Linked DNA regions of Leucothrix mucor DSM 2157. The protein of the gene in region 1 binds, or shares a complex with, the protein of each later gene. Links are inferred from orthologs where the notes say so. Each region holds a gene or a part of one and is shown in the gene's direction. Other genes may lie near its edges.

What was found.
Region 2: the proteins of mnmE (region 1) and mnmG are in contact, whole or in part, in a solved structure (PDB 9HIP), measured with the Escherichia coli proteins. The link is inferred for Leucothrix mucor DSM 2157 from one-to-one orthologs.

The regions. Positions count from the first base shown.
Region 1 is NZ_ATTE01000001.1:3,902,216-3,912,631, forward strand. What follows is about bases 1,412-4,265. They hold mnmE (tRNA uridine-5-carboxymethylaminomethyl(34) synthesis GTPase MnmE), read left to right. Parts: upstream 1,412-2,096; coding sequence 2,097-3,434; downstream 3,435-4,265. Other genes in these bases: yidC (membrane protein insertase YidC), read left to right, coding at 1,412-2,080; LEUMU_RS28240 (glycoside hydrolase family 26 protein), read right to left, coding at 3,536-4,265. Outside these bases: rnpA (ribonuclease P protein component), read left to right, coding at 41-421; more of yidC, read left to right, coding at 431-1,411; more of LEUMU_RS28240, read right to left, coding at 4,266-4,840; LEUMU_RS0117785 (peroxidase-related enzyme), read right to left, coding at 5,096-5,677; LEUMU_RS0117790 (YbiU family protein), read left to right, coding at 5,902-7,152; LEUMU_RS0117795 (LacI family DNA-binding transcriptional regulator), read left to right, coding at 7,244-8,287; LEUMU_RS0117800 (ABC transporter substrate-binding protein), read left to right, coding at 8,312-9,568; LEUMU_RS0117805 (carbohydrate ABC transporter permease), read left to right, coding at 9,663-10,416. UniProt on the Escherichia coli protein: Exhibits a very high intrinsic GTPase hydrolysis rate. Involved in the addition of a carboxymethylaminomethyl (cmnm) group at the wobble position (U34) of certain tRNAs, forming tRNA-cmnm(5)s(2)U34.
Region 2 is NZ_ATTE01000001.1:4,071,983-4,082,509, reverse strand. The notes cover bases 4,118-7,082. They hold mnmG (tRNA uridine-5-carboxymethylaminomethyl(34) synthesis enzyme MnmG), read left to right. Parts: upstream 4,118-4,636; coding sequence 4,637-6,529; downstream 6,530-7,082. Other genes in these bases: rsmG (16S rRNA (guanine(527)-N(7))-methyltransferase RsmG), read left to right, coding at 6,526-7,082; bioD (dethiobiotin synthase), read left to right, coding at 4,118-4,602. Outside these bases: gshB (glutathione synthase), read right to left, coding at 1-246; LEUMU_RS0118560 (sigma-70 family RNA polymerase sigma factor), read left to right, coding at 642-1,241; LEUMU_RS0118555 (hypothetical protein), read left to right, coding at 1,253-2,005; LEUMU_RS26790 (S8 family serine peptidase), read left to right, coding at 1,947-3,347; lepB (signal peptidase I), read left to right, coding at 3,374-3,952; more of bioD, read left to right, coding at 3,949-4,117; more of rsmG, read left to right, coding at 7,083-7,149; glyQ (glycine--tRNA ligase subunit alpha), read left to right, coding at 7,507-8,418; glyS (glycine--tRNA ligase subunit beta), read left to right, coding at 8,432-10,507. UniProt on the Escherichia coli protein: NAD-binding protein involved in the addition of a carboxymethylaminomethyl (cmnm) group at the wobble position (U34) of certain tRNAs, forming tRNA-cmnm(5)s(2)U34.

The DNA.
Region 1 (10,416 bases):
CTGAGTGTTTACTAACTCAGTCCCTTCCCGGAGGTTAACAATGACAGGGCAAGCATTTAGCAGACAGTACCGACTGACCAAAGCCGAAGAGTACCAATACGTTTTCGACAATGCGCGGCGGTTTGGTAATCCTGCGTTTACCCTGTTAGTTAGACCCAATAACCTCGGATACCCCAGGTTAGGCTTAGCTATAAGCAAAAAAAACGTCAAGTTAGCAGTTAATCGCAACCGTATTAAGCGATTGATTCGCGAAAGCTTTCGACATCAGTTATCTGAACTCCCCTCTGTTGACATCATTGCCATGTGTCGTACCGGCGCGGTAGTATTACCTAGCGCTGAAATTCTCAAGCAACTGGACTCTCAGTGGCACTACATGCGCAAGAAACTGGATACCCACTCAACGACAGATAGATCATCCTAAGGATAATCCATGGAACAACAACGCCCCCTTCTTTACCTGATGCTGGCCTTCATCGCCTTTATGATTTGGTCCAGCTGGCAAGAAAGAAATGCCCCACCTGTAAGCTCTGCCCCAACGACGCAAGTAACCACAGCCGGTAATGTCGCCAATCAAGCTGATGTCCCACAGTCTCCTAATTTGACTTCTGCATCTGTTGCTGGTGTACCGACGACGAATGCGGTCACGGGTAAAAATATCCGTGTTAAAACAGATGTATTGGATTTGCAGATCAGCTTAACTGGTGGAACAGTACTTCAAGCAGACTTGTTGACTTACCCTGTCAGCTTGGACGAGCCTGAAAACCCTGTACGGGTACTGGATGTTGCTAAAACTTATGCAGCGCAGTCTGGCTTAGTTGCAAGCGAAGGGGACCCTAAACTGGCACCTAATCACTATGCAGAGTTCTCTACTGAAAAAAGTGAGTACATCTTAGAAGGTGATACGCTGGAAGTACCATTGGTATGGCGTGGTGAGAACGGCTTAACGGTTACCAAAACATTTACCTTCAAACGGGGTAAGTTCTTGGTTGATGTCCAGCAAACACTGAATAACCAATCTGGTAATGCCTGGAATGGAATTGAATATCATCAAATAACGCATGGTACTCCAGAGAGTCAGGGCATAGGTTTGGGTACAGTTTCCTATGTTGGTGGTGCGTATTATGATGATAAGTACGTAAAAGTTGATTTTGGTGATATTGAAAGCGAAAATCTTAAAAAGCAGATCAAAGGTGGCTGGGCCGCCATGCTCGAGCATTATTTTATTAGTGCTTGGATTCCTGGTCCTGATTCATTAAACACCTATGAAACACTGTTCATCCCAGAGCGTAGCAGTCACATATTGCGTGTGAGCTCTCCATCATTGTCTGTTCCAGACGGTAAAGCAGGTATTTTCAAGAGTCAGTTTTACGTTGGCCCTAAGATTCAGAAAAATCTGGAAGCCATGTCACCAGGTCTGGATCTGACTGTGGATTATGGTATTTTCAGCTTTGTTTCTAAGCCTATTTTCTGGATTATGAATCGCATTCAATCAGTCGTTTCCAACTGGGGTTGGACGATTATTCTGATGACGATTTTGATCAAGTTATTCTTTTTCTGGCCTTCAGCGATCAGCTATCGCTCAATGGCGAAAATGAAGAAACTGGGCCCCAAGATCAAAGAAATCAACGAAAAGCATAAAGCTGATCCTCAAGCGAAGCAAAAGGCAACAATGGACTTTTACCGTAAGGAAAAGATCAATCCATTGGGTGGTTGTTTGCCAATCCTGATTCAGATGCCTGTGTTTATGGGGCTGTACTGGGTGCTGCTTGAGAGTGTGGAATTACGTCAAGCACCTTGGATTATGTGGTTTAAAGATCTGTCGGTTATGGATCCATACTACGTACTTCCACTGTTAATGGGTGCAAGTATGTACATTCAGCAACGCCTGAATCCGCCACAAATGACAGATCCTATGCAGCAGAAGATCTTCCAGTTCTTACCGGTTGTATTCACTGTAATGTTCTTGTTCTTCCCTGCTGGTCTTGTACTGTACTGGGTTGTGAACAACGTTCTGTCTATTGCTCAGCAGTATGTGATTACCAAACGAATTGTGGGTGATGATGCCCCCGTTCTGAGTTAACTATTAGGTAACAACCATGCTTCAAAACGACACCATCGCGGCCATCGCTACCCCGGCAGGTCGCGGTGGTGTTGGCATTATCCGCCTCTCAGGCCCACGTGTTCAGCACATTGCAGAGCAGATGCTGGGTCAACTCACAAAACCTCATCGTGCTGCACACCGACAATTTCTTGGAAATGATGGGCGTGTGTTGGATGACGGTGTTGCTATTTATTTCCCCGGACCTCACTCCTTTACTGGCGAAGACGTGCTTGAGTTACAAGGACACGGCGGCAAAATTGTCTTGGATATGTTGCTGCAGGCTTGCTTACAGTTTGGGGCCCGTTTAGCCCGCCCTGGTGAGTTTTCAGAACGCGCATTTCTAAATGACAAGTTGGACCTGGCTCAAGCCGAAGCCATTGCCGACTTGATTGATAGCAGTAGTGAACAAGCAGCACGCTCTGCACTGCGCTCCCTTCAAGGTGACTTCTCGGCTGCGATCAACTCCCTACTCACTCAAATCACTGAGCTTCGAATGTATGTCGAGGCAGCTCTGGATTTTCCGGAAGAAGAGATAGATTTCCTCGCTGATCAACGAGTCTTAGATAGGCTCAGCAATATTCAACAGCAGCTAAAAACCATCTTCGATAAAGCTCGTCAAGGCAGCCTATTGCGCGAAGGTATGCAGCTAGTAATTGTTGGCAAACCCAATGCGGGTAAGTCTAGTTTGCTCAATGCTTTAGCCGGTCAAGATACTGCCATTGTCACCGAGTACGCAGGTACTACCCGTGATGTGCTTCGTGAGTCAATTAACTTAGATGGCATGCCTTTGCATGTGATTGATACGGCAGGCTTGCGAGATAGTGATGACCCCGTGGAACAAATCGGTATTCAGCGTGCTTGGCAAGCAGTCGAAAAAGCAGATCTGATTTTGTTTTTAGTGGATGATACTGAAGCGGCTGATCAGAGCCATCATAGTCTGTTGGAAAGAATGCCCTCGCACCTACCTCGAATTACAGTACACAATAAGATCGATAAGAGCGGTCATGCTGTTGGACAGCATGGCGAACATCTTTATATCTCAGCTAAAGAGCAAATCGGAATTGATAACCTACGTGAGGCGTTGAAACAGCGTATGGGCTATCAGGCTGATAGTGAAGATCTGTTTATCGCAAGGCGTCGACATCTACAAGCATTAGAGGATACGCAGCAGGCAGTTGATCGTGCCTCCGAGCAGCTACAAACATTTAATGCTGGCGAGTTAATGGCGGAAGAGCTTCGCTTGGCGCAAGACTCATTAGGACAGATTACAGGTCGATTTACTCCAGATGATTTGCTTGGGGAAATCTTTAGTTCGTTCTGTATTGGTAAGTAGTTCCACGTGAAACATTGCATGTTTCAGGAATAAAAAATCGTAAGAAATATTTCTAAAAGGCATTACACTGTCAAAGTGCGATGCCTTTTTTATTGGGCTATTTACTGGTTACGCTTATCTACATCCGCAGGAAGAATGCTCTCCAAGCGCCATTTTTTAAGTAGCTTGCGATTCATTTTACGAAGACCAGCGGCTTCTTTTTTGAGCTTGGAAACACCTTTGATCTCAGGCCTTTTACTAAGACCGTAAGCATTACCCTTAGAAGATGAGTCCGCAATTTTCACTGGTCTATTATTGTCTGACTTAGCTTGTAGAAGCTTTTCTGTTGTAGCTGTATCTCCAGCTCTTGCTTGCAAGCTTGGCTCAGACAGACTACTGGCTTCAGTTTCAATAAGCTCTGGATTCATTGTCCCTGCGAAATAAGGATCAGAGACTGCATGGTTATAAGCAGATAAGCCTGTATTGCCTTCAAGATTTAAACCCCATTTCAGCTCCTTGTTTGTGTTAAACCAAACAATCGATTTAATTGCAGGATAGTAAGATTGAATGCTTTGCATCATGTTAGCAACCCATTCTTCTTTGCTTTCACCAGCATCGCTGTCATCGCCATTCTGGCCCCAGCTGGCATTAGGAAGATCGTGTGGTTCTGCTGAACTAACCTCACCCAACATAATTGGTTTGTTGGGGTAGTTGCTGATCATGTTCACATACTGCTGACTGAAGGTTTCATCAAATGACTTCCAGCTACTAAACGAATAATTACTGCCCCAGTTATAACCATCCAATGACAGCCAGTCCACCACGTCATCGCCAGGATAGTACTGAGTAATATCATCATAACTGTCGACATCAACATTATTGGCACACCACACCCAGTCAACGGCATCACCAATTCCGGCAGCCACAAACTTGGCATGCAGGTAACGCCAAGCCGTTTTTAAGTCCTCGGGCTTATCTCCCCAAGGGTACCAAGTGCCATTAAACTCATGCGCAAAGCGCAGGGCAATTTTTGGCTGTTGGTCAGCTGGATACGTACTACGCCAATATTTAAAGCCATCAATCCAACTGTAAATATAGCCATCAAATTGACCGCTGCTAATTTCTTGCAGAATATTGGCATCAGGGCGGTCACGCTTATAAGGCATCCACGTGATTAGTGGGGTGGCATTGCGAGATACAATATTGGAAGCTTGGTAACGCAGATGTCCCCACCAGTTGTAGTTAAAACTTGAAAACAGGTTAATGGTAGCTGCAGTGCGAGTTGTGGAATCGTTGAGTTCATCGATAGTACGAGTCGTCCAACCATCATGATTCACATAAGCACCAATTGCGGTATCAGCAATAGCCGTTCCAGAAAATAGTAGGCAAGCGAGTGCGGCAGATAGTACGTTTTTTGTTGTATTCATTGAATTGTCTCTATAAATCGCCTGCTCAAAACAACTCTCAAAAAGTGAAAGCGAGCGGGACGGATTGGGGTTGTAAAAGAACAATCAATCGAACGGGCATGCACTATTGGGGGATAGGCAGCAGGAGCAATTATTGATTTTTTTGATACTAGAGAGGGACAACTGAATCAAATGTGAATTAGCTCTGGTCTATCAGCTCTACCTGCTGAAGGGTAGAGCTGTCAGACCAGAGGGAGATAATATTGCGAGGTTGGTTTATTGACGAGGCTGTCTTCCCAGCATATAAAACTCATCATTAGGTCGGATGCTCGCCATATTCACCAATCGATTAGATAGGCCGAAAAATGCCGTAATCGCTCCGATATCCCAAATATCATCATCATTAAAGCCATGCTCATAAAGCGTTGCATAATCAGTATCGGAGACAGTTTCGGCTTCTTTACAAACCTTCTCTGCAAACGCCAGCATAGCCTTCTGACGTTCACTAATATCACCCTTGCGATAATTGACCGCTAGCTGATCGGCAATCAACGGGTTCTTGGCGCGGATTCTCAAAATGGCACCATGCGCCACAACACAATATTGGCATTGGTTTAATCCGGAGGTGGCGACCACAATCATCTCCCGTTCGGCCTTCGTTAAACCTTCGTCCTTCTCCATCAGTGCATCATGATAAGCAAAGAACGCTCTAAATTCGGCAGGACGGTGAGCCAACGCTAAAAAGATATTTGGCACAAAACCGGACTTCTCTTGCACCTCTAAAATCAGTTCGCGCATATCATCAGGAAGGTTATTGAGTTCAGGAATTGGGTGGCGGCTAATTGCAGGTTCAGACATCGTAGGCTCTCAGTTGGGCAAAGCTTAAGTGTATAAGATGCGATTAATTTGCTTTACTGAGGAGGCGAACATTTTTGTAAAGCAGTGGTAAATTGAGCGTCAGCATAGGTGCCAGAGACTTAAAGATTGAGTTAAAAAATCAGCTTGGTTAGGATGAATTGATCTTTTCAAAGTGCGTCTTTGGAACCTTTCAGGTCGCACAGGTCATTACAGGAGGAAGTAGCATGAGCTTAAACGTGGAAAATATTCCGCAAGCGATTCGCGAAGCAAAGGCACAGCTGAAGCAGTCATGCGGAAATTTTAAAGACAGCTTTGAAGGAATGACGGCATCCATCCAAGCAGAAATTGATGAGATAAAAGCGCTGCAAGCTAACGGCGATAATGTCATTCCTGAACTCAATTATGCCGACTTACTCGAAGGTGGGGTCACTGAATCACAACAGGCCATGATTCGTAAACGTGGTTGCGTCATTGTGAGAAATACCTTTCCTGTAGAGCAAGCACAAAAGTGGAATCAGCAAATCGCAGATTATTTAGATACGCTTGATTACGTGAATACACCGGACAAAGGTCTCGATAAATACTTCTCATCCCTGCAACAGGGTAAGCCACAAATCTTCAGCGTGTACTGGTCAAAACCACAAATCATGGCACGCCAATCTGAGAATATGGCAATCACCCGCCGCCATCTCAATCGGGTTTGGAATTACCAACACGAGGGTGAGCAGGTATTCGACCCTGACCGTGAATGTACTTATGCCGACCGGGTTCGGCGCAGAGAACCCGGCGATAATTCTTTAGGGCTCAAACCGCATATCGATGGTGGCTCGGTTGAGCGTTGGATAGACGAGCAAGGTTTTCGAAAAGTATTCCGTCATTTGATTGATGGCAACTGGGAAGCCTATGAACCTTTTGATGCGGCCTTCCGAAACCAGACTCAGGAAATCCCATCGCCAGCCGTCTGCAGTATGTTCCGAACCTATCAAGGCTGGGTCGCTTTAACGCCGCAAGGACCAGGTGATGGCACGCTCAATTTGGTCCCAGTTTCCAGAGCCTTGGCTTGGATGTTTTTACGTGCGTTGCAAGATGATGTGCCTGATGATGAGCTTTGCGGTGCGATGGCTTCACGAGCATTATTGTGCGATCCCAAGTGGCATGCTTTATTGTTGGAAGCGCTCATGCCCATTCCAATGATGCAACCAGGCGATACGGTTTGGTGGCATCCGGATGTGATTCATGCGGTAGAGGATCAACACCAAGGTCAGGGCTACAGCAATGTGATGTACATCGGTGCGGCTCCCTATTGCCAGAAAAATGCGGACTACCTGAAAGCTCAGGCAGATGCCTTTTTAGCCGGTAATAGTGCTCCTGATTTTGCCGCCGAAAATTACGAACTCAACTTCGATGCTCGAGCCACTGAGGATGACCTCTCCGAGTTGGGTAAAATTCAAATGGGCTTAGCGGATCAATCGTAGTCAATCAGTTCACTAAGACATTCGTTTGGAACGTTCCAGATTTTGTGCTAGATTAAATAGAACAGCACAAAATCTTAGGAGGAATTTGTCGATGCAAGACCTGCCAACCAAACCGGAAGGGCGCAGAGTGACCCTGCTGGATGTGGCAAAACACGTTGGCGTGTCGAAGTCGACCGTGTCTCTGGTTTTGAGGCGCAGTGCTGATGTTAATGAAAAAACCCGCGAACGTGTTCTCAAGGGTATCGAACAAACCGGCTATGTTTACAACCGTAAAGCAGCCGACCTCCGCCAAACCGCTACCAGTGATTTACTGGGTGTTATCGTCAATGTATTGAACACACCTTACAGCGGCGAGCTGCTCAATCATTTTGAGCAAGAAGCACTTAAGCTGGATTTAGTCCCGATGTTTGTCAGCAATGGCGAGCAGCTTAAGCAGCAAGAAACCCTCGTCAGAAAGTTAATGGAATACAATGTTAACGGTCTGCTGATCTGCCCCGCTCCCCTAACCTCCGCCGCTTGGCTGGAGCAAATATTTCGTAACGGATTTCCCGTTGTGCAGATCATGCGAGAAGTGCCCTTTGGCAATTTTCCGACCGTGATCGCCGATAACCGTAATGGCGTGTATACCGCCACCCAACACCTGATTCAGTTAGGCCATAAAAAAATCGCCTTCATTGGCGGCGTGGATCATACCTCGGATTATCACGAACGGCTTGCCGGTTATATGGATGCCATGAGCGATGCTGGTTTAAATGTTCCAGCGGGATATGTGTACCAAGTGATGCAAGGTCGTGCAGCCGGCCGAGAGTCCCTAAAAGCCGTTTTAAACTACGATCCTGAAATCACCGGCGTGATGTGTTTTTCAGATTTGATGGCATACGGTGCGCTGAGTGGGGCGCGCGAAATGGGACTGGAAGTAGGCAAAGATCTGGCCGTGGTTGGCTTTGATGATATTGCCGATTCCAGTTTGACGCACCCTGCTCTAACCACTGTAAAAGTGTCTGCAGCAGCCATCGCCGAAGCGGCCATCGAGCTGCTGCAAACTTATATTAAAGATCGCAATGCGCCACGCCAGCGAATTGTGATTCCGACCGAATTGATTGTTCGCGAGTCTTGTGGCGCGCCTCGATCATAAACTGAAACCCTGAGGAGGGATGAAATGAACGTGCGTAATTTTAAAGTGAAATTGTTAGCAGCCTCATTAGCATTTGGTCTAAGCGGTGGTGCGATGGCTGATGATGTCGAAGTACTGCATTGGTGGACATCAGGCGGGGAAGCAAAAGCGCTAACCGTACTGAAGGATGATTTGAAAACTCAGGGAATTGGTTGGAAGGATATGCCGGTTGCCGGCGGTGGTGGTTCCAATGCCATGACCGTATTGCGTGCGCGTGTACAAGCGAAGAACGCTCCGACTGCCGTTCAAATGCTCGGTTTTGATATCCAGGATTGGGCGGCAGAAGATGCCACTGCAAATTTAAATGAACTGGCCGAAGCCGAAGGCTGGGACAAAGTGGTTCCTGCTGCGCTACAGCGCTTCTCAAAATATGAAGGCAATTGGGTTGCTGCTCCGGTCAATGTGCACTCCACCAACTGGGTGTGGGCCAACAAAAAAGTCATGGATGAAGTCGGCGCAACTGAGCTTCCAAAAGATTGGGATGAGTTCATTGCCGTATTGGAAAAGATCAAAGCCAAAGGCTATACCGCACTGGCACATGGTGGTCAGCCTTGGCAGGATGCGACCCTATTTGATGGTGTTGTGATGACGACCGGCGGTATCGACTTCTACAACAAATCGATGGTCAACCTGGATGCTGAAGCACTTGGCTCTGAGACTATGGTGAAGGTGTTTGATCGCATGCGTCAGCTGCGTGGTTTTGTCGATGACAACTTCTCCGGTCGTGATTGGAATCTAGCTTCTGGTATGGTCATCGAAGGTAAAGCCGGTGTACAGATCATGGGAGACTGGGCAAAAGGCGAATTCATCAAAGCCGAAAAAATACCGGGTGAAGACTTCCTCTGTTTTCGAGTACCGGGCACACAAGGCATGGTGTCATTCAACTCCGATCAGTTTGTGATGTTTGCCGGTGAAGAGGCTGGTAAAAAATCACAGCTGGCCATGGCCAAAGCCGTGATGTCTCCGGGCTTCCAATCAGCGTTTAACGTGGTTAAAGGCTCTGCGCCAGCCCGTACCGATGTACCGAATGACGCCTTTGATGCCTGCGGTAAAAAAGCCATGAAAGACTTGGCTGAAGCTGCCGCAAGCGATCAACTCGTCGGTTCAATGGCACACGGTCATGCAGCTCCGGCTTCCGTGAAAAATGCCTTGTACGATGTCGTGACCAAACACTTCAATAGTGACAACAGCTCCGCTGATGCCGTCAAAGAGTTGGTAGCAGCCATCGAAGGCGCGAAGTAAGCGGGTGTAAATAAGAGGTAAAACCTGGATAGCTTTTGCGGTGGTGTACTCCTCCCCAGCCACCGCAAAGCTTTCCATTTCACAAGGCTTTTATATGAACGACAACACTTCCGGCTGGGCGGGTTGGTGGCGGCGTAACCTGCCAAAAATAGTCCTCTCGCCCTCCTTTGCCATCACCTTGTGTTTTGTCTACGGCTTCATTATCTACACCGGTTATATTTCTATGACTGCGTCGAGGATGTTGCCCAAGATGAAATACATCGGATTGGACAATTACGAGAAGCTCTGGAAAACGCTGAACTGGCAAGTTGCTCTGGATAACCTCGCAATCTTCGGTATCTTGTATATCGGGATCTGCGGCATCCTAGGTTTGTTTCTGGCAATCCTGTTAGACCAGAAAATTCGCGGCGAAGGTTTCCTACGGCCCATTTATTTATACCCAATGGCTTTGTCGTTTATCGTTACTGGAACCGCTTGGAAGTGGTTCTTAAATCCAGGTCTCGGTCTGGAAAAAACCATGCACGAATGGGGTTGGAGTAGTTTCAGTTTCGACTGGCTGGTCAATTCCGAAATGGCAATCTATACCGTGGTCATGGCGGGCGTCTGGCAAAGCTCCGGGTTTGTTATGGCAATGTTTCTGGCTGGCTTACGTGGAATTGATGGCGAACAAATTAAAGCAGCGCAGCTGGATGGAGCATCCACTTTTCAAACCTATCGACGCGTGATCATTCCTCAGCTGGGTGCGGTGTTCCTAAGTGCCTTTGTCGTGCTGTCACATATGGCGATTAAATCCTACGATCTAGTTATTGCCTTGACTGGCGGTGGGCCGGGGAATGCCACCGAGCTTC
Region 2 (10,527 bases), 170 kb from region 1 along the record:
TGACATCGGCTGCGTTTGTTCGCCCGTTACATCAAACCAGTGATCATTATTATCCTGCAGACTAACCGTTTGGCTATGGCAGTAAACAATCCCAGCTTCCGTAAAAATATCTGACTGCTGTATATAATGAACATCCCAACCACGGCGTTGCGCTTCGAGCATCATGGCAAACGTACTGTCTTTATAGGGTTTGATCGACTCAATCGGATCCATTACAAATCCGATACTAACCGGCTGACTAGACATACAGGAACATCCATCGCTATTTAATGTGGAGGATGATTGTAGTCGCTAAAACGGCAAAAAAAAAGGCAGACCGAAGTCTGCCTAAAGTTGCGAGGGAGTTGGTGCTGCACTTTGGAGACTTGGCTCCAGAGTACAAAATTCTAAGTGTGCTGCTGATTTTACAGCGGCTGCAGACATGTTATCTGCGTTTAACTACCCCTTGAGTAGCAGTAAACAATTCTTAGGTTCAAAAATATGTTAAATTAATTCGTTATTACGTGATGCAACGTGCCGATAGAGTATTTGTGTGCATTAAAAGAAAACAGTAATCTGCGCTGCTCAAAGCAATCACTCACTTTAGTTAGCAAAGCAGGTGGGCAAAATGAACCTAATAATTACCAACAACGACTACTCAAATGAAAGCAGTGTTGAAAGATAATCTTAAGCAACCTCGACGGGAAGATGACCGTTCGGAGGACGCACAGCTGTTGCAGCTCATACAAAAAGGTGACAAGGATGCTTTTTCAACTTTATATTTGAAATATCAGCCACGTTTTCTAAAGTATTGCACCAGAGTGTTGCAAAATGACGTAGCATTAGCTGCGGACATTGTTGATGAAGCGATGATCGAAATATGGAAGTCCGCCGGAAACTTTGCGGGCAAGTCGCTCCCATCAACGTGGATGTATTCAATCATGCGTTTTCGTTTGATCGGCTATCTGCGTAAGAACAAGGAGATTCTCCTTGAAGACGACACAGCCGCTGTCAATATGGAAGACACTGCTTTAAGGCCCGATGAAGAACTAGAGTTAAGCCAGGTTAATGAGTCACTGATACGGCACTTAGGGTATCTGAGTGACAAGCACCGAGAAGTGCTTGAACTGGTTTATTTTAAAGAGCTATCCGTACGTGAGGTAGCCACTGCTCTGGGAATATCTGAGGGGACGGTAAAGACTCGCATGTTTTATGCGAGAAAGCATTTGAAAGAAATCCTGACGAACGCAGGCTCTCTTTAGGTCGTAATATTATGGATACCAATACCAAACAACAAGTAAGAACGCTGCTACCCTGGTATCACCTTGGTAAGCTGTCGGATACTGAGAAAGCCCTTGTTGACAAAGCAACGCTTGAAGATGCTGCCCTGCGAGATGAATTAGCGCTGGAAGCAGAAATGATTAAACAGACTCGTGCTGATAAAACAGTGATGGACGGGTCTGCGCTACAGAGCGCACAAGTAAGGCTAAATAGTGTTCTGGCAAAGATCGATGCGCTGGAAACACCAAGCGAGCAAGTTGTGGCTGAGCCGGCAAAGGCCAGCACTCCACAGGCACCGACATTGTTTGCTCGCATCAAAGATTATGTAGACAATTTACTCACTGGTAATTCTCATAGCTTTTCGTATGCTGTTTTCGCCGTGCTAACGGTCGTACAGCTTGGGCTTTTGATGTTCTTTGTGCTGCCTTCTGCTAATATTACCAGCGAATATGGCCTAGCCAGCTACACTGAAAGCAGTCCAAGCACTCAGGTAGTTAAAGCTCCAGCTGATGCTGACCACACCGTGTTACTAATTGGATTAGATGAGAATATTCATTTTGAACGAATTGAGTCACTATTCAGCGCAGTTGAGAATGTACAAGCCGAACTTCTTCCAGATGACGCAGGATTTTACCGCGTACGCCTCAATAAGAAGTTAACTGCTGAAGAATTAGAGGGTTTGGAGAATGAGTTGTCGAAGAAGCATGCATCAATCTGGTTTGTTGGGGAACAGTTCCCGAATTAAGCAGATCTTGTCTGGCGCCACTTGGGTGGTAGCCAGCTGCCTTGTTTCGACCTCCCTATTTGCTGAACAAACTCAAACGGACACCGGTATTGCAATACCGGGATATCAGCCCGGCGTTCATAAGCCTGGCCCGATTCGTCCTCAAGCTAAGCAACGCCGTAATAACCCCTACTATTACGGCTTTGTTCCCTTCTATCAAAAAGCACCACCACTAACCGTCGTTCCGATAGTTAAGCCCAAACCTGCCCGCAGCGACTTTGTTAAAGACGAATTATTACTAGTCTATGACTTTGGCTTGTCTGTCGACGAAGTTAAAGCAATTACCGACAAGTACAAACTCAAGCGCAAAGGTGGCATGGCCATCGGCGCTCTCCGAAAAGGTGTGGTAATCGCGGATACGCTGGGCCAAAGTCCACTGGATTTATCCGATACCATTAACAAAGCTGAAAAGAACTTTGAAGCCAGCACCAACAATTACTTCATGTTGGCTGCAAATACCAATACCTCTGCTCGTGGAAACTATCCATTAGCACAAACAGGTATCGGTATCGCGCATGGCGTATCTAATGGCCGCGGAGTGTTGATAGGATTGGTAGATACGCCAGTTGACTTAAATCATCCCACTTTGCGCAGCTCCAATATCGAGCAGCGCAATATTGTTGACCCTAATACGGTTGAAAGCAAAGCACACGGCACCTCGATTGCGGGCATTTTAGTCAGTAAAAACCCACGTATCGGTATCGCACCAGAAGCTAAGGTGTTATCCGTTGGTGCATTTTCTTCCGTACCCGGTCACCCAAGTTCATTACGTGGCACTTCAACCGATATTGTTAGCGCCATCGCTTATTGTATTGAGCGCAAAGTAGATATTCTCAATCTAAGCTTTACCGGCAGCCGCGATACCTTTTTAGAAAATATTGTGCGTGAAGCCATTCGACAAAATATCGTCGTAGTCGCCGCTGGTGGTAATAATGGTCGTACCGGAAGTACTATTTACCCTGCACTGATCGATGGCGTTGTTGGGGTAACGGCAGTTGATAAAAATCGCCGTCTATTTAGCAAAGCCGATAAAGGCCGCTTTATTGATATCGCCGCACCGGGCGTTAATATTCTGACCACGGCCCCACAGGGCAAATATCAGGTATCAACCGGTACCTCTATGGCCGCCGCACATATCTCTGGTGCGATGGCATTATTAAAGTCTTACGACCGACGCTTTACGGCATCACAACTAAACAGAACCAGCACCGACCTTGGCCAACGCGGACGAGATGACGAGTTCGGAAATGGCCTAGTCAATGTTAGCGAAGCCCTACGCCAACTTGGCGCACCCATTCGTTAATTGACAACTCTCCTCTGGTCTTTGCCATGAAAACAACCAGCCGCCTTTGGCTATTTGGAATACTGATTGTCGGACTGGCTATTGCTGCAACCATCACATTCCGAATCAACCCTTACCACACTGCTTCCGATACGTTTCGGGGGCGGGTACTAGGCTTTGAGTTATTTCGAATTCCCAGTGATTCCATGAAACCGACACTGATTCCCGGTGACTACATACTGGTTTCAACCAATGCTTACACCAACGCCGAACCGCAAATCAATGATGTGATTACCTTTTTGTATCCAAAGGATAAGTCCGTTAATTACATCAAACGCTTGATTGGCCGCCCCGGAGATCGCGTACGCATTGAGAACTTCAATGTGTTTGTTAATGGTAAACAAATTGAACAGCCCTATCTTGACAAAGCTTTGGTCAAATCACCTATTTCCCGGTTCATGCCAGAAATTGTCGTTCCGAAGCGGGGCTTGTTTGTGATGGGCGATAATCGGGATAATAGCAATGATAGCCGCTTTTTTGACGTGGTTAATCAAGCGGATGTCATCGGCAAAGCAACCACCATTGTATTTGGTCAAAATCAACGTATCGGACAATCTATTCAATGAACGGCATTTTTGTAACCGGCACCGATACCGATGTCGGCAAGACGTGGGTGGGTACTCACCTCATCCGTGAACTTATTGATCGTGGCATCGATGTACACCCGCGAAAACCCATCGAATCAGGCTGGCCTACTGGTGATTTTCAACATACTGATGCTTGGCGACTGGCACTGGCAGCCGGTAAAACCGAACAGTTAGATGCTATCTGCCCTAACCGTTTTGCAGCGGCATTATCACCAGTACGAGCCGCTCGCATGGAAGGCACCTCACTAACACTGCGTCAATTAGCCGCTCAATGCACTGAAAATCTAAAGCAGGATGACTTTCTGTATGTCGAAGGGGCTGGCGGACTTTACTCGCCATTAACTGAAGATGCGCTCAATGCAGACCTTGCCAGTGCGCTGCGTTTACCGGTGGTACTGGTCGCTAATAACCGCCTTGGCTGCATGAGTCAGGTGCTTTTATGTTGTGAAGCACTGCAACGAAGAGGCTTAGATTTACTCGCCGTTGTGCTCAATCAAGTCAGCGATAGCAGTGGCGATGCGACCATGAATAACCAAGAAGACTTAGCCGAATTGCTCCCGCAGCCGGTTTTTAGCTTGACTCATAATCAAAGCTCCTTGCCAGCCCCCCTGATAGATTTGCTATACTAGTGAATTACCTAGGAAAAATGCCGGACACACTCCCATGTTATACCCAAAAGATTATGATGTAATTGTTGTTGGTGGCGGCCATGCAGGCACCGAAGCCGCACTGGCGGCTGCACGCATGGGACAACGTACACTGCTACTGACCCACAATATCGAAACCATTGGCCAAATGAGCTGCAACCCCGCAATTGGCGGTATCGGCAAAGGCCATCTGGTTAAAGAGATTGATGCACTGGGCGGTGCCATGGCGCATGCTGCCGACCGTGGCGGTATCCAATTCCGAATTCTGAATGCACGTAAAGGGCCAGCGGTACGAGCGACTCGTGCTCAGGCTGACCGCGTACGCTACAAAGCCGCTGTGCTGGAAATCGTTCAGGGGCAAGAAAATCTAGACCTGTTTATGCAAGCTGTGGATGATCTGATCGTCGAAAATGATCGGGTAGTTGGCGTGCGCACTCAAATGGGCCTGAATTTCCGCGCGAAGGCCGTGGTATTAACTGTCGGCACTTTCCTTGGTGGAAAAATCCATATTGGTATGGAAAACCACTCTGGTGGTCGTGCTGGTGATCCACCCTCCATTGCACTGGCTCAGCGCCTGCGTGAATTACCATTTCGAGTAGAGCGCCTGAAAACAGGGACGCCGCCGCGTATTGATGCGCGCAGTATTGATTACAGCCAGCTAAGCGCTCAGCCGGGTGATGACCCAACCCCAGTATTTTCATACTTAGGTAATCGCTCAGAGCATCCCGCGCAAGTGGCTTGCCACATCACCTACACCAATAAGAAAACGCATGATCTGATTCTCTCATCACTAGATCGCTCACCGCTGTATTCGGGTGTGATTGAAGGGACTGGCCCACGCTACTGCCCGTCCATCGAAGACAAAGTTGTGCGCTTTGCGGATAAAGAACAACACCAGATTTTTATCGAACCAGAAGGTCTCGATACTTATGAAATCTACCCGAACGGCATCTCAACCAGCCTGCCATTTGATGTACAGCTCGGTTTAGTCCGCTCCATTGTTGGCTTTGAGAATGCGCATATCACGCGTCCGGGTTATGCCATTGAATATGATTTCTTCGATCCTCGTGACCTGAAACCAAGCCTTGAAACCAAGTTTATGCCAGGCCTGTTTTTTGCGGGTCAAATTAACGGCACCACCGGCTACGAAGAAGCTGGCGCACAAGGCTTACTCGCGGGTATGAATGCTGCATTGCTGGCTCAAGACAAAGAGTCTTGGAGCCCTAAGCGTAATGAGGCTTACATCGGCGTGTTGGTTGATGATCTGATTACCTGTGGTACCCAAGAGCCTTATCGGATGTTCACCAGCCGTGCAGAACATCGCTTACTGTTGCGCGAAGATAATGCAGACTTACGTTTGACTGAAATCGGCCACAAGCTTGGTTTAGTGGATGAAAATCGCTGGCGTGCTTTTAGCGAAAAACGCGAACAAATTGAGCGTGAGATGCAGCGCATGCGTGATACCTGCATTCGTCCGGCACAACTGACTCCAGAACAAACAAATACTATTTTTGGCGGACCATTAAGCCATGAATACCACATGGACGAGCTACTGCGTCGCCCGAATATAACCTACAAAAGCCTGACCTCACTGGATATCGCCGGCCCTGCCGTTAGCGATGAAGCCGTTGCCGAGCAAGTTGAAGTACAAATCAAATACGCCGGCTACATTGAGCGCCAGCAGCTGGAAATTAATAAGCAACTGCGTCAGGAAAGCACGGTGCTGCCGAACACTTTGGATTACAGCGAAGTGGTTGGGCTCTCTAATGAAGTGCGCCAAAAGTTTGTTGAGCAGCGCCCAGCGACTATTGGACAGGCTTCACGCATTCCGGGCATTACGCCAGCGGCTATCTCCATCTTGCTGGTACACCTGAAAAAGCAACAATTGCAACTGAAGGCCAGCGCATGAGCGAGTCATTATGGGAGTCAGGCCTTGCAGCATTAGACTGTGGGGCAAGTGATGAGCAAGTTGCCAAGCTGAAACTCTACGTGAGCTTGCTACAGCGCTGGAATAAAACCTACAACCTCACAGCTGTTCGTGATCCTTTAGAGATGATTCCGGCGCATATTTTTGACAGCCTAGTCGTTGCGCTTCACCTTGAGGGTAGTAATTGCTTAGATGTTGGTAGCGGCGCAGGCTTGCCCGGCATTCCTTTGGCCATTTTACAGCCAGAGCGCCAGTTCACCATGCTGGATACCAACGGCAAGAAAACACGCTTCATCCAACAAGCGATTATCGAGCTGGGTCTAAAGAATGCCAGCGTAGTGCAGAGCAGGATTGAGCAGTGGAAACCACCGCAGCTATTTGATGCGATCATCAGCCGCGCTTTTGCCTCCATTGTCGATTTCGTAGAGGGTAGCGCAATGCATCTAGCCGAAAACGGTGCACTGTATGCCATGAAGGGACAATTTCCGGCAAGTGAATTAGCGGAGCTGCCTGACGGCTACGTTCTGGAATCACAACATGAGCTAAAAGTGCCCTCACTGGTTGGCGAGCGCCATTTGTTGAAAATAGTCGCAGCACACTAAAAAAACCCTTTTTGTTTAGCGAACAGACAAAAAATCAGTATAATGCATGAGCTGAGCTAATCATTGAGGCTCCTTACATTAGTATATCAACACTATTCACTAGCGATTTCCCGCAAATTAGCGCTTAGTTCGATCGGATCGATTTAAATCGGCCCAACTAGTGTGATGTCGTCAGCTGCATTGGCTCAGTGGTTTGTAGTACCTCCTAAGTTTGTTCTTAATATCGTAGATGATTGCATTTGCACCCAAGTCTAGTGCTTGGGTGTCTTTTTACGGGCTTTTTCTAATCACAGAAACACCCTCCTCCAAAAATGCCGTATAATCCCCCGTTTACTGAAACTGCTGAATTTACTGCACATGTCTGAATACAACGTCTCCACCTTTCAGGGACAGATCTTCGCCCTGCAGGACTACTGGTCAAAACAAGGCTGCGCCATTTTACAACCCTACGACATGGAAATGGGCGCGGGTACTTTTCACCCTGCGACATTCCTGCGAGCGGTTGGCCCTGAGCCATGGCGTGCGGCTTACGTACAACCATCACGCCGTCCAACCGATGGTCGCTATGGCGAAAACCCTAACCGCCTGCAACACTATTACCAGTTTCAGGTAATTATTAAGCCATCTCCGGATGATTTTCAGGAACTGTACCTTGGCTCACTTAAAGCCATGGGTATCGACCCGCTGAAATACGATATTCGCTTTGTTGAAGATAACTGGGAATCACCAACGCTGGGTGCGTGGGGACTGGGCTGGGAAATCTGGCTAAACGGCATGGAAGTGTCGCAGTTTACCTACTTCCAGCAAGTCGGCGGTATCGACTGCAAACCCGTTTCGGGCGAGATTACTTATGGTCTGGAACGGATTGCCATGTATGTGCAAAACGTTGAAAACGTCTACGACTTAGTCTGGACTGAAGGCCCGCAAGGCACTATCACTTATGGCGATGTTTACCATCAAAACGAAGTTGAGCAGTCTACTTACAACTTCGAAAAAGCCAATGTGGAAGAGCTGTTCCATCAGTTCGATGAAGCTGAGCGCGTGAGTGTGGCGATGATCGAATCCGGCCTGCCACTGCCTGCTTACGAGCAGATGCTGAAAGCCTCACACCTGTTTAACTTGTTGGATGCGCGTCACGCGATTTCGGTGACTGAGCGTCAACGCTACATTCTTCGGGTACGTACTTTGTCTCGCGGCATTGCACAAGCGTATTACGACTCGCGCGAAGCCTTAGGCTTCCCTATGTTGAAATCGGACAAAGCAGAATAAAGGAGATCTGGCAATGACAACGACTGCGGACTTGCTGATCGAAATCGGCACCGAAGAATTACCCCCGAAAACGCTGGGCAAACTATCAGCGGCACTCACTAGCCACCTGGTGGATAGTCTGACAACCGCCGGCATTCCATTTGGCGAAGTAAAATCATTTGCTTCCCCACGCCGTTTGGCAGTTCTGATCAATGATGTTGCCGAGTTTCAGGCCGATCAGGATGTTGAAAAACGCGGCCCTGCCTTAAAAGCAGCTTACGACAAAGAAGGTAATCCAAGCCGTGCGGCAATGGGTTTTGCCAGCTCTTGTGGCACGACATTTGATCAGTTGCAGCAGATTGAAACCGACAAAGGAACCTACCTAAATTTCAAGCAAACGGTTAAGGGTGCAGCGACTCGTGACTTACTAGTTGACATGTTAAATGCGGCATTAGCTGCACTGCCTATTGCCAAGCGCATGCGCTGGGGTGATCGTGACACTGAGTTTGTACGTCCGGTGCATTGGATTGTGTTTTTATTGGGAGACACGGTGGTCGATGCTGAAATTCTGGGTATCAAAACCGGTCGTGAAAGCCGTGGCCATCGCTTCCATGCACCACAAGCAATTAGCCTGAATACGCCTTCAGACTATGCTGATGCCATGCGCTCAGCCTATGTCTTAGCCAATACGGATGAGCGACGCGAAACTATTCGCAAACAAGCAGAAGCCAGCGCTAAAAGCATTGGTGGTGTTGCAGTAATTGATGAGTCATTGTTAGATGAAGTGACTAACCTGGTCGAATGGCCAAGCGCAGTCGATGGTTGTTTTGGTGAAGAGTTCTTGAAAGTGCCTCAGGAATGCCTGATCACCAGTATGCAAGATCACCAGAAGTATTTCCCGGTCGTTGATGAGTCTGGCAAATTAATGCCGTACTTTATTACGATCAGTAATATCGAAAGCAGTGATGTCAGCGTCGTGCGTGATGGTAATGAGCGCGTTATCCGACCTCGCTTTAGTGATGCTGCGTTCTTCTGGGATCAGGATTGCAAAACACCGCTGGAATCACGTCGTGAGGCGACCCAAAAGATCGTTTTCCAACAGCAACTTGGCACCTTGTTTGAAAAAACAGAACGTGTTTCCCAACTAGCTGGCCGTATTGCCACACAGCTTGGTGAAAATGCAGAGCATGCATCGCGTGCTGCACAGCTAAGTAAGTGCGACCTAGTCAGCGATATGGTACTGGAGTTCACTGAACTGCAAGGCATCATGGGGCGCTATTATGCGCTGAATGATGGCGAGCCAGAGTCAGTTGCTTACGCGATTGAAGAGCAGTACAAGCCTGGTTTTGCAGGTGACAGCATTCCGCATTATATGACGGGAAAAATCCTGTCATTGGCCGATAAGCTGGATACGATTTTAGGTATCTTCGCAATTGGTCAGAAGCCTACCGGCACTAAAGACCCGTTTGCACTGCGTCGTGCAGCGCTTGGTGCACTGCGGATTATTATCGAAGGTGAGCTAAAACTCGACCTGCGCGATCTTCTGGAGTTTGCAGCCACTAGCTTACAAGATAAAGTCGATGCCACAGCCGCAATAACGCCGACCTACCAATACATTATGGAACGGTTACGCGCTTATTATCAGGACCAAGGCGTGAGCTTGGATGTGGTTGAAGCCGTTGCGGAGCTGGATATTTCCTCCCCGTTGGACTTTGAGCACCGGGTAAAAGCCGTTAGCGCATTTAAGCAATTGCCGGAAGCTGAGCCATTAGCTGCCGCCAATAAGCGAATTGCGAATATCCTGAAGAAGTTGGATGGTGAAGCCACTATCGCGCTGGATACATCACTGTTTGCTGAAGCTCCGGAAACAGCACTGTTTGAAGCCATCACTGCCCAGCAAGCAAAACTGGCTCCACTACTGGCAGCCAACGATTACACAGAAGCACTCAGCTCATTGGCGGCTATTCGCCCTGAAGTTGATGCCTTCTTTGATGGCGTGATGATTATGAGTGATGATGAAGCACTGAAAAACAATCGGATTGCTTTACTCACCTCCTTGCGCGGTTTGTTCCTGCAAGTTGCCGATTTATCCAGTTTGCAAGGCGCTTGAGTAACGATAAACGGTAGTCG